One region of the Streptomyces sp. NPDC107454 genome, then DNA from elsewhere that is predicted to be linked to it. Evidence: riboswitches for the same ligand, from Rfam matches in the RefSeq annotation. Region 1 holds a riboswitch; the other holds the start of a gene.
What was found. A riboswitch is a leader RNA that binds a small molecule or an ion and turns the genes downstream of it on or off. The one in region 1 is predicted to bind cyclic di-AMP.

Region 1 (7,757 bases):
TCTCCAGGATCTGTCCGGTGACGAGCCGCTCGAACGCCTCGGCCTGGATACGGACGGCCTCGGGCCCGAGGTCGGCCAGGGTGTGGGACGCGCGCGCGAAGAGGAAGTCGCCGGTGAGCACGGCAACCGAGTTGCCCCAGCGGGTGTTCGCGCTGGGCACGCCGCGCCGCGCGTCGGCCTCGTCCATCACGTCGTCGTGGTACAGGGTGGCGAGATGGGTCAGTTCGACAACCACGGCCGAGGGCACGACACCCGGCGCGTAGGGGTCACCGAACTGCGCGGCGAGCATCACGAGCAGCGGACGGAACCGCTTCCCGCCGGCGCGCAGCAGGTGCTGCGCGGCCTCTGTGATGAAGGGGACCTCACTCTTGGTGACTTCGAGCAAGCCCTCCTCCACAGCCGTCAATCCGGCCTGGACATCGGCTTCGAGAGCCTGGTCCCGCACGCTCAGCCCGAACGGCCCGACGACGGTCACGAGAGGTTCTCCTGTCTGCTGACGATCACATGGCGAACTCGGTCGATCATTCGGTCGATGACACGGTTTGTCGATGTGTCGCTGCCATCACTCAAGTCAGCGTATCCGGTCACGTTTCGATCACCACGAGCGCCCACCGTCCCCACTGCCGACTTCCTCCCGACTTCCCTCTCCCCGCCACCCGATGTCCCCCGAGCGGCAGACAGTCCCACACCCGGGCGATACGGAATCACGGGCGATATGTTCTTGATCAGTCGATACGACCGGATATGAGACGTATTGACTGATCGGACGTTGTTGAGGGCCGACCGCCGAAGACGACCGGGGCACCGAGGCCGACCCCAGGGCACCAAGGACACCGAGGACACCCAGGACACCGTGATGAGCATGCACATCCGTACGTCCTTCTCGCACGAGACGACTCACGAGGATCTGTGGATCCCTCTCCCGGACGGCACCCGCCTGCACGCGCGCGTGTGGCGCCCGCTGACCGACGCGCCCGTCCCCGCGCTCCTCGAATATCTCCCGGACCGGCTCACCGACCGGACCGCGCCACGCGACTGGCAGCGCCACCCCTGGTACGCGGGCCACGGCTACGCCTCCGTCCGGGTGGATGCCCGCGGTTACGGCAACTCGGAGGGCGTGCCGACGGACCCGTACGGGGAGAGTGAGCGGGCCGACGGGGTGGAAGTGATCCACTGGCTGGCGGACCGGCCCTGGTGCAGCGGCGCGGTGGGCATGTTCGGCATCTCCCGGGGCGGCTTCACCTCCCTCCGGATCGCGGCCCTCGCGCCCGAACCGCTCAAGGCGATCGTCACGGTCTGTGCGACCGACGATCCCTATGACAACGACGGGCACCGCATGGGAGGTTCCGTCCTCGCCGTCGAGACGCATGCCCGGGCGGCCACGGCGCTCGCCGACGTCGCCCGTCCGCCGGATCCGGCGCATGTGGGCCAGGCGATGTGGCGCGACATGTGGGTGAAGCGCCTGGAGACGGTGGAGCCGTTCATCCATACGTGGCTGTCCCACCCGACCCGGGACGCGTACTGGCGCCACGCCGGTGTGCGCGAGGACGGGGGATACGGCGGGATCCGGGCCGCCGTGCTCGCGGTGGGCGGCTGGCACGACCCGTACCGCGACACGGTGCTGCGGCTGGTCGAGAGCCTTCCCGCCGACCGTGTGCGCGGCCTGATCGGCCCCTGGTGCCATCAGTACCCGGACCGGGGCCTGCCGCCGGGCCCGGCGATCGGCTTCCTCCAGGAGACGCTGAGGTGGTGGGACCACTGGCTCAGACCGACCGGTACGAGCGTCACCGAGCCCGAGCCTGCCGCCAACCGCGGCCCCGTCCCCGTCCCCGTCCCCGTCCCCGTCCCCGACGTGATCGGCCATCCTGGCCTCGGCGTGATCAACAATCCCGGCCTCGGCGTGGATGGCGGTCCTGACCCCGGTGCGACCGCCGATCCGGACCCCGGCGTGGACGGCGATCTAGGGCCCGGCGTGGACGACGATCCGGACCCCGACGTGGACGACGATCCAGAGCCCGACGTGGACGACGATCCGGACCCCGACGTGGACGACGATCCAGAGCCCGACGTGGACGACGATCCGGACCCCGGCGTAGACGACGATCCAGAGCCCGACGTGGACGACGATCCAGAGCCCGGCGTAGACGACGATCCGGACCCCGGCACGAACTACGACCCGAGCTCCGGCGTGCGCAACCGTGACGTCATGGCGGAGCCCCTCCTGCGCTCCTACGTCATGGCCGCGCACCCTCCGGCGACGACGTACCCGTCCCTTCCCGGCCGCTGGGTGGGCGACACCGCCTGGCCCTCCCCCTCCGTGACCCCGATCGCGTACGCGCTGCGGGGCGCACCGGTGCTGGTGCGCTCCCCTCAGCACACGGGCGTGGACGCGGGCCGTTTCCGCCCCGTCGGGAACGACGCGGACCTGCCGCCGAACCAGCGGGAGGAGGACGCGAGATCGGCCTGCTTCGAGTTCGAGGTCCCGGGGGAGACCTGGATCCTGGGGCGCCCCAGGGTCCGCCTCCGTCTGACGTCCCACTCCCCCTGGGGTCAGGTGATCGCCCGGGTGTGCGACGTCGCCGCCGACGGCTCCTCGACGCTGGTGACCCGGGGTGCTCTGAACCTGACAGCGCGCTACGGCCCCGACCACGCTGCCTCCTGGAATCCGGGCTCTACGGAGGACGTGGTTTTCGACCTGACCGCCATCGGCTACGCGTTCCCGCCCGGCCACCGCATCCGGCTCTCCCTCTCCTCCGCCTACTGGCCGTGGATCTGGCCCCAGCCGGGCTCGGCGGCGGGGTTCGTCCTGGACCCGGCGGCCAGTTCCCTCGAACTTCCGGTGCGAGCAAGGGAGTCGGACCCGAGGATCACCTTCGAGGAGCCGGAGCAGTCCGAACCCCTGGGAGTGACATCCCCGGCCACCCTTGACGAGCCCCGCCCCGAACGCCTGGTCGCCCGTGACGTGGCGAGGGGCGAGTGGCGCCTGGAGGTCGACCCCGGCCAGGACGGCACCCGTGTCCACCCGGACGGCCTCGAATGCACGGAGGACGCCCGGGACACCTACACCATCGACGAATCGGACCCGCTCTCCGCCCGTACCCGCTCGACGAGGTCGATCCGTCTGCACCGCCCGGAGCTGCCCTGGGACGCCCGGGTCGAGACACGCTCCGAACTCAGCTGCGACGCCCGGGAGTTCATCACCTCGAACGAGCTGATCTGCAAGGACGGCAGCGAGGTGGTCTTCCATCGGACGTGGGAGAGAAGAATCCCCCGGACAGCGGACCGGAGGCCCGGCGGCGGCATGGGCAACCCTGAGGAGCATGGCGCGGACCGGTGAATTCCTGATGGCCCTGGACGAGGGGATGCTCGCGTACTTCCGCGAAATGGCCGACGAGATGGTCACGCGTTTCGGGATCCCCCGGGCCGAGGCGGCGGCGAGGATCAACAGGGCTTACGCGGGGCAGGAGTTCGAGCCCTACCCGGACCCAATGTGCCACGAACTCCCCGAATACCGGGCCTACGGCCTCTACTTCAAGCCCAATACCGGCCGGCTGCCCGACGACGACCCCGACACGGCCCTGCCCGTGTGGGAGGTCCGCCCGGCTCCGCCCGCGGGCTCACCGGTCTGGACAGTCGAGGCGTGATGTCCGATTTGCCGCCAGTGCCGCTTTATTTCTGCTTGGTCGCGTGAATTGGGTCACTCCCATGCGAAGTGGGCTCTTTATCCCCTCTTGACGACTCCCCCTTTGCATAAGGCAAGTTGAGCGTCGCGTTCCGGATTAATCGGGCATTTTCTCCCTCTTATCACCCAGGTGAAAGCGATCTACACCGGGAAATGAGGGCTTGTTCCGGACATGTGCTCTCGCATACGTTCACGTCGATCCGGACGGACCGCCAATCCTGCCGCCGACCGGAATATCCCAGCCCCCCACACACACACGCACGGCAGGAGCGGGGAACCCAGGTAAGCCGCCGATCCGGACACCGGAACGGCTAGGGGTGAAGTCGCACACACCGTGCGGCCGGGCAGCTCCCGCCCGAACCCGACAGCTCACTTCGCAGGCGCCGGAGAGGAATTCGCCATGTCCGCACGAGGCAAGCACCGCAACTTCAAGATCCAGGGCATGCTCACTCGGGGCATCCTCGCCGCAGGAATGGGCGGAGTCGCACTCGCCCTTCCGCTCGTGAGCGCGACCTGCGCGCAGGCCGCCACGGCCACCAGCACCGACGTCCAGCTCATCACGTACAAGGTGGCCGCGGGCGACACCCTGGCCACGATCGCGAAGAAGTACCCCACGAGCGGCGGCCCGGCGAAGCTGTACGCCGCCAACCGCGCGGTCATAGGCCCCGACCCGACGACGCTCCGTCCGGGCCTCACCCTGACCGTTGGCACCAGAACGGTCAAAACCCCCACGAAGACGAGCCCGGCGAAGACGGCGCCCACCACCTCGAAGACGTACGCGAACAACCTCGACGGATGGATCAAGCACTCGCTGGACATCATGGCCCGCGCCAAGATCCCCGGCACCTACAACGGCATCCACCGCAACGTCATGCGCGAGTCCTCCGGAAACCCCCTGGCCATCAACAACTGGGACTCCAACGCCAAGGCCGGCATCCCCTCCAAGGGCCTGCTCCAGGTCATCGACCCCACGTTCAAGGCCTACCACGTGCCGGGAACGTCGATGAACCCCTACGACCCGGTCGCGAACATCACCGCCGCCTGCAACTACGCGGCGGCGAAGTACGGCTCGATCGACAACGTCAACGGGCCCTACTGACAGGACCGGCGGGGCCGGTAGGGCTGGTAGGGCCGGTACGACTGCCGGGACCGATACGGCCAGTACGACCGATATAGCCGATATAGCTGGTATGACCGATACAGTTGATACGGCTGATACGGCTGATACGGCTGATACGGCTAGTGAGGTCGGAGAGACTCGGAGAGCTGACGGGACCCGCCGGGCTCTCCGGACTCCCGGAAGCGATCCGGCCGGCACGGGAACAGCCGCTCCAGCACCACCGCGATCCCGTCGTCCTCGTTCGACAGCGTCACCTCGTCGGCCACCGCCTTCAGCTCCGGATGGGCGTTGGCCATGGCGACCCCCCGGGCGGCCCAGTCGAACATGGGGATGTCGTTGGGCATGTCGCCGAAGGCGATGGTGGCGGCGGGAGTGAGACCGAGGTGGGCGGCGGCGAGCGCCAGACCGGTTGCCTTGGTCACGCCGCATGGCTGGAGTTCGACGGTTCCGGGCCCCGACATGGTGACGGTGGCCAGCGAGCCCACCACGCCCCGGGCCGCCGAGGCCAACTCGTCGTCGGACAGCGAGGGGTGCCGGAGCAACACCTTGCTGATCGGCTCCGTCCACAGGTCGTCGCGGTGGTGCACCCGTACTGCCGGAAGCGTCGGATGCGGCATCACGTACCCCGGCTCGATGAGCGTCAGCCCGTCCACACCGTCCTGGTCCACAGCCGCGTAGAGCAGCCCGACCTCCGCCTCGATCTTGCCGATCGCGGTCTCCGCGAGTTCCCTGTCCAGGGTCACCGACCACAGCAGTCGGTCCGCCGCCGCGTCGTACAGCTGCGCCCCCTGCCCGCACACCGCCAGCCCCGCGCCGCCGAGTTCGTCGAGCAGCGGTCGTACTCTCGGCGCCGGGCGCCCCGTCACGACCAGGTGTCGGGCGCCCGCCTCGGCCACCCTCTCCAACGCGGCCCGGGACCGGTCGGAGAGGGTGTCGTCGCCGCGGAGCAGCGTTCCGTCCAGGTCAGTGGCGATAAGTGAATATGCAGTCGGAGCGGCCATGATCCGAAGAATACGGATCGAACGACTCATCGGCCCGGCGTGAACCGGACGACGTCCGGTATCCCGTCAGCAACGCCGTTCACCGTACGGGGCGTACTGGGTGTACAAAGCGCACTTCCGCCCCCGCACACCGAGCGGGCGGTACGAAAAGACTCCGAGCGGAATGTCACTCCAGAGGATGACGCGGCTGCGGTGACTGTGCCCGTCTGAGCCCAACACAAGCTCCGGCGCGACGGGTTGGGCCCCGCCCACGGCGTGGCCCACCAGTCACCGACCCCTCCGGCCGTACTGACCCCGGTCACCTCACCCGTGCGCGCCCGCCAAGTGCTTGGCCAGCCGCGGCGAAGCGAACTCCGTACCGCACACGAACCGCATCACCGGCCCGTACGAAGCCGCCGCCGGCAACCCCGTGAAGTACAGCCCGGGCACCGAGGAGCAGTACCCCGCACCGAGCTTGGGAGTGCCGCGGCTCACCGCGAGCGCCGTACGCAACTCGTGTGCCAGGAAGTCCATCGCGGCGATGTCCACGCGATATCCGGTCGCCGCGATGACATGGTCGGCGGAGAGCTCCTCGCCCCGCCCGCCCAGGGTCTGCACGGAGAGAACCGGACGCCCGCCGGAGACATCGGCTCGAACGATCCCGGAGACCTCGCTGACCTCGACCTTGCCCTCGAAGCGGTCGCGCAGCCACCACGCCCCGAGGGGGCCGAGCACCCGGCGGACCAGGTAGTGCCGGGCGTCGGCGGGCAGATAGCGGTAGGGGTGCGGGTAGTAGCTGAGCGCCCACAGGGACCAGGCGCGCCCGAAGGGCGACTCGGGACGCAGCTTCGGCTGCTTCCAGGGCGGTGTGCCGAAGGCGACCCTGCCCCGCCCCCGGGACACCACCCGGACCTGCGCGCCCGCCTCCGCCGCGAGCGCCGCCGTCTCCAGCGCGGACTGGCCCGCGCCGACGACGATCAGTTCCTTGCCGGAGAACCGGGCGAGGTCGTGGTGCTGGGAGCTGTGCGAGACGGGGCCGGTGGGTGCGGGTCCGTCCGCCGCCGCGCCGCCGAGCTCGGGCGGCAGATGGGCGAGTCCGTACAGCCCCGTGGCCACGACGACCGCCCGCGCCGTGAACGACTCCCCCGAGTCCAGCTTGAGTTCGAAGCCCTCGCCGCCCCGGCGGTCGACGGACACCACCCGCACCCGCTCCAGCTCGGGCACCAGCTTCTCCTGGAACCACTCGCCGTACGCGATGAACGTCTCGACCGGAATGATGTCCTCGTCCGTGACGAGCCGCCTGATCCCCGCCGCGTCGCAGTAGTCCGCGATCGTGTGGCCGGGCTGCGGGGCGTCGAGGCTGGACGCGGCCGGGGTCGACTTGAGGAGCATCCCCTCGGGCATGTGGTCACGCCAGCTCACCATGGGCTCGCCGAACACGCGCACCGGGATGCCACGCGCCCGCAGATGGGCGGCGGTGGACAGGCCGAACGGGCCGGCACCGATGACTGCTACCGGATGAATCACGAAGTCCCTCCCCAGGACACGTACTTTCGTCACTTCGTGGTCGTACTGGTGCTGCTGCCACGGCGGTTGGTCCGCCACAGCTGATACAGATGCCTCGCGCCCGGCCGCACGAAGCGCGCGAGCATCGTGAAGAACGGCCGCAGGTCGTCACCCGCGAGCCAGGCCAGCTCCGTACCGCTCGCGCGAGCCGGCGCGTGCGGGGTCGTGTAGCCGCTGCGCCGGTAGGCGAGCAGGGCCGGCAGGTCGATGTTCTCCACGATGTACCGGTGACCGGCCCGCTGTTCCCCTTCGGGAACGGTGCGCCCGGTCAGGTCGAGATGCATGGCCCGGACGACGTCGATCCCCGACTCGTTCTCGAAGAGCCGGAACTGCGCGCCCATCCGGGGGTTGAAGTCGAGAAGTTTGTACCGACCGTCGCGCCGGTCGAAGCGCAGGTCGAGGTCGATGA
Region 2 (7,757 bases), on a different contig from region 1:
CCCGCGCCACCCCCTCCCCCCGCTGGGCATGTGCGAGCTGCCCGCCTCGAGCCACCGGGCCGACCCGTTCACCTTCGAAACCGGTGACATCCTCCTGCTCTACACCGACGGCGTCATCGAAGCCCGCTCACCGTCGGGCGTCTTCTACCCGCTGCTCGAGCGGGTCGCCTCCTTTCCCGTCTCCAGCCCCGACGCCCTGCTGCGGCACATCCACGACGACCTCCTCGCGCACGTCGGCGACCACCCCGGCGACGACGCCGCCCTCCTGATCATCGAACGCACCGCGTCCCACCACCCGCATCGACCGCATTTCGCCACCCGCCCCGTCGACGGCCACCACCGGCTCCATCCCACCGGATCGCCCCCGCCGACGGAACGCTGACCTCACTCCCGGGCCATGTCCGACTCCGCCGCGCTCGCCGCGGAATCGGCGTCGTCGACGAGTTTCCGCAGATGACCGAGGTCCGCGGAGGAGGTGGGCGCGGGCTGCCGAGTGGTCTGCGTGCCCTGTGCGGTCTGTGTGCCGTGCGTGCTCTGTGCGCTCCCGCCGTGGCCGCATCCCGCCAGGAACAGCAGGGCGGCCAGTACGGCCGGCACGGTGTGGCGCGCGCGCATCAGTTCGTACGACCGTTGTCGTGGGTGCCGCACCACTTCTCGACGTCGGCCAGGTCCTTCTGGCGGGTCTCCAGAGTGGGGACCAGAGAGCGCCGGGCGGTGAGCCGGTCGTTCAGGTAGGTCTCGATCTGGGTGTGCCCCGCGGACTTGGCGTTCGCCACCCGCTGCTCGAGACGGGCGATGGAGCCACGCTGGGAAGCGTCCGCGCGCAGCCGGGTGAGGATCCGGTCGATCCGCCGGTCGATCTTCGGCGCGCGCTTGCAGAGCGCCGCCGCGCCGTCGCCCGTGGGGGTGCCGGACGGCGCGGGAGTCGCGGCGTCGGCGGTGGCGGCGCCGGCGGCGCCGAACAGCGATCCGGCGGCGACCAACGAGACGACCGAGATCACGGTCTTCCTGGTGCTTGGCATGACGAACTCCTCCACGTTCACGGGCGACTGCCCTGTCGCCGGGAAAGCTAGGAGCCGTCTTTGTGGAATTCTTGTGGCCGGTCGGCGGCCGTGATCATCCAGTTGCGCGGGAGCGGAAGCGTGGCCCCCGTGTCCGCGGTGCCGTCGCTCAGCGGCAGCGTGACCTCGACGCGGGTACCCGGACCCGTGGGCCGGTCCAGTACCCGGATCCCACCTCGGTGCAGGGCGATCTGCTGGGCGACCAGGGTCAGTCCGAGGCCGGAGCCGGGGCTGTCCGGTCGGCGGCGGAAGCGTTCGAAGACCTCGGTGCGCAGCGCGGGCGGGATGCCAGGGCCCCGGTCCTCGACGACCAGGAGCGCGTCGGCGCCGCTCGCGCGCAGGGTCACCTCGACCTGCGGGGGCTGCCCGTCCGTGTGTCCGTGGACCAGGGCGTTGACGAGCAGGTTGTCCACCAGGCTCCGCAGTCCCGCCTCCCAGCCGTGTACGCGCAGCCCCGCTGCGCAGTGGCCGGCCACCCGTGCGTGCGGATGGCGTCGCCGCTGTTCCTGCGTGCTCGCTTCGACGAGGTCGGCGAGGTCGACCGGGCCGAAGGCGTCCGCCTCGACGAGGTCTCCGCGGCCGAGGTCGCGCAGCATGACGAGGACCCCGAGGAGGCGTGCGTGTTCGCGGCTCAGGTCGTGCAGCACTTCGTCGCGGTCGGGTCCGGCGAGCTCCGGATGCTCGGTGAGGATCTCCAGGTTGGTCTGCATGCTCATCAGCGGGGTGCGCAGTTCGTGCGAGGCCGCCGAGGCGAAGGAGCGGGCGGTGGCCAGTGCCTCGGCGGTCCTGAGCGCCTGCTCGTCGTAGCGTGCCAGGACGGTCTGCAGGGTGTGTGCGAGGTCGTCGACCTCGGCGATCCGCGTCGGGCTGTGGTCCAGGCGGGTGGAACTGGAGCGGGGGTCGAGGCCGCTCGCCCGGCGTTGCAGACGGCGCAGCGGTGCGCTCGCCCGGGTGGCGACGGCCCAGGCGAGCAGCCCGGACAGCGGTGCGGCGAGCAGGGCGACGGTCACCGCGCGCCGTCGGACCAGGCGCACCTGGGTGTCGGCGGCGGTGTCGGACGCGAACAGCCACAGGGTGCCGCGCACGCCGGGGCGCGCCCCGGTCACCCGGGTCGACAGGATCCGCCAGCTCCTGCCGTCGGCACGGAGGGTGACCGGCACGGGCGCCCTGGCGGGCAGCGCCACGTCCGCCGCCGGTTGCGGGCCGCCGGTGAAGGTCTCCTCGGGGCCGATCAGCCGTACGCCCACGTCCAGGGCCGAGGTGAACACCCGGCGCTCGCGGGCCTGCTCCACCGCCGCCGACCGGTCGGCGGCGCTCGCGCGCAGCAGCCCCCGGGCGTCCTTGGCGACGGCCACCGCGCGCTCACGCAGATGCGTGTCCTGCTGATCGTGCAGATCCGCGGCGACCAGCCGCAGCAGCAGCCAGCCGGTGGCCAGTACCAGTACGGGCACGCTGGCGCCGACGGCCAGGGCGATCCGCGTGGACAGTCTCACGGCCGCTCCCGCGGGTCGTCGTCGCGCAGGACGAAGCCCACGCCTCGTACGGTGTGGACGATCCGGGAGCGCCCCGACGTCTCCAGTTTGCGGCGCAGATAGCTGACGAAGGTGTCCACCGCGTCGGTGCGCACCTCGAAGTCGTAGCCCCATACGCGATCGAGGAGCTGGTCCCGGCTGAGCACGATGCCGGCGTTGCGGGCGAGGAAGTGGAGGAGTTCGAACTCGCGGCGGGTCAGTTCCACCGGCCGCCCGTCGAGGCTCACGCTGCGGGCGGCGGGATCCAGGAGCAGCCCGCCGACCCGTACGGTGCCGCTGTCCCGCGGCGGCCTGCGCCGCAGCAGTGCCTCCAGCCGCAGGACCAGCTCCTGAAGGGCGAAGGGCTTGACGAGGTAGTCGTCGCCGCCCGCCTGCAGGCCCGCGATCCGGTCGGCGGTCTCGTCGAGTGCGGAGAGCATCAGCACGGGTACGTCGTTGTCCTCGTCCCGCAGTGCCCTGCACACCTCGATGCCGCTGAGGTCGGGCATCGAGATGTCCAGCACGATCACATCCGGCGGCGTCCGCCGGGCCACCGCCAGGGCCGGCCGTCCCCCGTCGGCCAGGTCCACGGCGAATCCGCCGAGCCTCAGGCCCCGCTCCAGCGAGCGGCGGATCGCCGCGTCGTCGTCCACGACCAGGACACGGCCGCGCTGCCCACTCATCACCACTGTCCCTCCCCGCCACACCCGGCGTCCTGCCGGGGCCCGCCGCCGCCCATCGTGCATCAGCCGCGCCGGTCCCGGCCCCGAGGGGTGACCCAAGGGTTCGGTGAGAACCGCCCGGTCCGGCCCCGGTCGGCGCGGGCCCGGCGGAGCGTGGCGGTTGCGCGGGGCCTGGCCCGACGGTTGCATACGACTGTGTCGTCGATGGCCGACCCCGCACACAGCCAACGACCCGCCGAACCGGGCTCCCGTGCGGCCGGGCCCGCCAGTGCCGGACTTCTACGACGTCCGTGGAGGAGCGATGGGTGTGGACACGAGCGCGCGGGTCGGCCACGGGAATCGGTGGGCGGCCAGGGCCGCGCTGCTCGCGGCGGCGCTGGCGGTGCTGCTGCCGCTCGGTTACGGAGGCGTGGACGGCGTACTGCTGCTCCTGGCCGCGCTCCTCGGCGTGGCCGTCACGGCGGCGGCGCTGTGGTGGGCGCTGACCCGGCGCGGTCCGCTCCGCTGGGTGGCGGCCGTGCTGGCGGCCGTCGTGCCCGGCGGCGTGCTCACCCTGTTCGCCGTGGCCGGGCTGCTCTGGGCCGTTCCCGTGTCCCTGGCACTGTGGACCGTGGCCGTCTGGAGCGGCCGGTACGCCCTGCGGAGCGACCGGACGCGCGCCCCGCGCCCGAAGGAGCGCAGGGCACCGCCGCCGCGGCGCCCCTTCCTCCTCATGAACCCGCGCTCCGGCGGCGGCAAGGTGGCGAAGTTCGGGCTGCGGGAGAAGGCGGAGGGGCTCGGCGCGCAGGTCGTGCTCCTCGACCCGGACAAGCACCAGGACGTCACCGCGCTGGCCCGGGCCGCCGTCGCGGACGGCGCGGATCTGCTGGGCGTCGCGGGCGGTGACGGTACCCAGGCACTGGTCGCGGCCGTCGCCGCCGAACACGGTCTGCCGTTCCTGGTGGTCTGCGCCGGCACCCGCAATCACTTCGCGATGGACCTCGGCCTCGACCGCGACGACCCGGCGACCTGTCTGGACGCCCTCACCGACGGCGTCGAACTCCGCGTGGACCTCGGCTTCGCCGGCGGCCACCCGTTCGTCAACAACGCCTCCTTCGGCGCGTACGCGACGGTCGTGCAGAGTCCCGCGTACCGCGACGACAAGATCGGCACCATCCTGGATCTCCTGCCCGACCTGCTCACCCGCCAGCGCGGGCCGCGACTGACCGCTCGCGCCGCGGACACGACGCTCGACGCCCCGCAGGCCGTACTGGTGAGCAACAACCCCTACCGCACCAACGATCCGGCCGGTCTCGGCCGCCGCGAACGGCTCGACTCCGGGCTGCTCGGTGTCCTCGGCATCACGGTGGACAGCGCGGCCGAGGCCGCCGCGCTGGTACTGGACCCCGCGCCGGACGGGCTCGTGGTCCTGACCACCCGTGAGGTGGTCATCGACGCCGACCGCGCGGAGATCGAGGCCGGCATCGACGGCGAGGCCCTGGTCCTGCCCGCCCCGGTGCACTGCCGCGTCGAGCCCGGCGCCCTGCGCGTCCGCGTCCCGAAGGAACGGCCCGGTGTGCCGGAGGTCCAACCCCCTTTGGACTGGCGCCGGTTGCGCACGCTCGCGGCGACCGTGGGGCGCACGGCGGTCGTACGGCATCCTGGTCGTGACCGGGACACGTAGACGAAGGTCACAATTACATATCGGACAGTTCGCGCTCCAATCTTCACACCAGGCACACAAATTGGCTAAGTTGGCGGTAGGCCGCACGACTCCCTCCGGCGAACCTCGCCGGGTCGCGCGGCCTCCGCCGAATCCGGTGCCCCCGTGGTGACCGGAACCTGGACCCAACCGACCTTGGGGTGAATCGGCCCAACTGCCCGATCGGGCAAGGGCCGTAGGGCATGCCTTCCGGAATCTTCCGCCCGAACCCGACAGCCGACCCGGTAGGCGGAGTACGGAAGGAGTACGGCTCCCATGGCGCCGGAACGAACCCCGCGCCCTGGAGGCAACAGCCTCCCTGGCATGCCTGACTCCGCACGCGCGGCGGCCGCCCTCAGTGGCGCGGACGGTCCGAGCCGCGAGGAGGTGCAGCAGCGGATCAGCTCCCTCTACGACCAGGCCGAGAACGCCGTCGGGTTCGTCAACGGGACCCGCGCGATGACCACGGGGAGCCGAAGCCGCGTCAACCCGGCGCCGGAAGCCGCGCGCAGGCGCCGCGACCCCGCCCTCGACGACATCACCAGGACCTGGTTCGACGCGGCGCGCGCGCAGCTGGGGCCGTCCGCGCCGGCCAGGCTGCCGGCCGACCGGATGCTGAAGCCCCCGGCCGAGGCGCGGCCCACGGGCCCGGCGAAGCGGCCGGAGGACGGACTCACCGACCGTGGGCGGGAGTTGACCGCCCGCCCTGTTCTGGAGTTGACCGCGGGCCCCTCCGCCGAGGCGGCCGCCGGGCCCGTGGCCGAGTTGACGGCCAGGGCCGTCGCCGCACTGCCGGCCGCGCCGGAGCCTGCGCCGCAGCCCACGCTGGAGGCCGCCACGGCCCTGCTGCCCGCGCTGCCCGCCGGGCCGGGGCAGTCCTCGTTGAAGACGTCCAAGGAGAAGATCCAGCGCAAGCTGGCGCTGGCCCGTGATCTGGTGTCCCAGCACGCCGCGCGCTGGAACCCCGGGCCCGCGGCGATCGAGTCACGTCCGGCCGAGGCCGTCTGGCCCACCCCGGAGGACCAGGCTCGCCGGCAGACCGCGGAGGAGTGGCAGCGACAGCAGTCGACCGCACTCGGCCCGGACATGTCCTTCGGCACCGGGATGCCGCTCGGTGCGGACATGTCCCTCGGCACGGGGATGCCCCTGGCCGCGGGCATGCCGCCCGGCGCGGGGATGCCCCTCGGCGGAGGCGTACCGCCGGCCACGGACATGTCCATGGGTACGGGAATGCCCCTCGCTGCCGACATGTCCCTCGGCGCCGGAATGCCCCTGGCCGCGGGCATGCCGCCCGGCGCGGGCATGCCCCTCGGCGGAGGCGTACCGCCGGCCACGGACATGTCCATGGGTGCCGGTGTCTCCACCGGTGTGGTCAACACGGCCGTCGGCGCTGCGGAGTCGGCGTACGGCGGGAAGGCCGCCAAGGCCCTCGCCTTCGCCCGCGAGCAGATCGGCAAGCCGTGCGTCTGGGGCGCGACCGGACCGGACTCGTACGACTCCGCCAGCCTCGTCCAGGCCGCCTGGAGGGCCGCCGGGGTCGCGCTTCCGCGCACCGTGCACGGGCAGGCGACCGCCGGTGCGGCGATTCCGCTGACCGACATCCAGTTCGGCGACCTGATCTTCTTCTACGACAACGTCAGCCACGTCGGGTTCTACACCGGCAACGGCATGATGATCCACGCCCCCAGCCCGGGTGCCTCGATACGCGAGGAGTCCCTCTTCTTCGCCGGACAGAAGGCGATCCACAGCGCGCTGCGCCCGGCGTGACGGACGCAGCGACATCTCCAGCGCCTCAAAGCACACATAAGGCACTGGAGCGGTCAAAGTTCCGCAAGAGGGGATGTATGTGATCCACGCGGGCCTCGCCGCCCGACCGGCCACCCGCGCTGACCATACTGGGAGGCCACGCCGCCTCCCACCGCAAAGTGACTCATGCCCAAGCCCTCCACCGCCCGCGCCACCGCCCCGGAAACCGTCTGGCTGGCCGGCGGGCGCCACGTCGGGCCCGCCCCGCAGGAGATCCTCAGGGAGAACCTGCGGAGGCTGAAGGCCGACGAGACGATCCACGACTTCCTGGACGCAGCGAACCCCTCGGACTCCGAGGGACGTGTCTTCGAGGCGCGCTGGCTGGTCGACGACGCCGTCACGGTTCGCGCACGGCTCACGACCGACGGACGCGAACACTCCGCCGAGGGAACCCGCTGGACGCTGGTGGCCGAGGCGGAACGGCCCTGGGACCTCGCGTGGCCCTCTCCGGCGACCATGTTCTGGCCCGAGGGACACGAGGTCCCCTGGGACCACGACATCGTGGCCGGGCTCCGGCTGCGGGACATCAACCCGCTGCCGCAGGAGGACAAGGCACTGCGCCGTCTGCTCAAGGAGGCCGCGCAGCACAGCTGGAGCATCAACGTCGTCATCCACGAGGCGATGACCACCGACGAACGCGGTCGCCTCCCGCTGGCCCGGCTGCTCCCGCCCGGTCTGCGTCACCGCGTCGTGGAACACCGCGCCGCGCCCGAGCAGTTCCAGGCGGTCAACTGGGCGCTGTACGACCTGGGCGTACGGGTGCCGCGCGGCGGCGCCGTGATTCTGCCCGGTTCCCCCGCCCGGCCCGGGTACGACGAGCAGGACTGCACCGTACGCAGTGTGTTCCTCGACGGCTCGGAGCCGACGGAGCTCCTGGAGAAGGTCGTAAGGTACGCGGCGCTGCCCCGGCCGCTGCCGGAAGCGGCGGATGACGCCCTCACCGGCCTCCGGGAGGACTGGAAGCTGCTGACGCTGGAGGAGGCGCGGGCGCTGGTGGCTGTCTACGCCGAGGCAC

Region 2: another riboswitch for cyclic di-AMP. It lies ahead of ACZ69M_RS07160 (C40 family peptidase); the one in region 1 lies ahead of ACZ69M_RS16250 (transglycosylase SLT domain-containing protein).

The regions. Positions count from the first base shown of each region.
Region 1 is NZ_JBVJPA010000006.1:131,968-139,724, reverse strand. Features, by position in the region: gene ACZ69M_RS16265 (polyprenyl synthetase family protein) at 1-475, opposite strand, end outside; gene ACZ69M_RS16260 (CocE/NonD family hydrolase) at 863-3,337, shown strand; gene ACZ69M_RS16255 (hypothetical protein) at 3,321-3,644, shown strand; cyclic di-AMP (ydaO/yuaA leader) riboswitch at 3,961-4,080, shown strand; gene ACZ69M_RS16250 (transglycosylase SLT domain-containing protein) at 4,083-4,781, shown strand; gene ACZ69M_RS16245 (HAD family hydrolase) at 4,922-5,803, opposite strand; gene ACZ69M_RS16240 (FAD-dependent oxidoreductase) at 6,107-7,309, opposite strand; gene ACZ69M_RS16235 (carboxylate--amine ligase) at 7,339-7,757, opposite strand, start outside.
Region 2 is NZ_JBVJPA010000002.1:670,010-677,766, forward strand. Features, by position in the region: gene ACZ69M_RS07130 (PP2C family protein-serine/threonine phosphatase) at 1-382, shown strand, start outside; gene ACZ69M_RS07135 (hypothetical protein) at 385-615, opposite strand; gene ACZ69M_RS07140 (hypothetical protein) at 615-1,022, opposite strand; gene ACZ69M_RS07145 (sensor histidine kinase) at 1,070-2,554, opposite strand; gene ACZ69M_RS07150 (response regulator transcription factor) at 2,551-3,255, opposite strand; gene ACZ69M_RS07155 (diacylglycerol/lipid kinase family protein) at 3,557-4,918, shown strand; cyclic di-AMP (ydaO/yuaA leader) riboswitch at 5,034-5,204, shown strand; gene ACZ69M_RS07160 (C40 family peptidase) at 5,261-6,703, shown strand; gene ACZ69M_RS07165 (hypothetical protein) at 6,869-7,757, shown strand, end outside.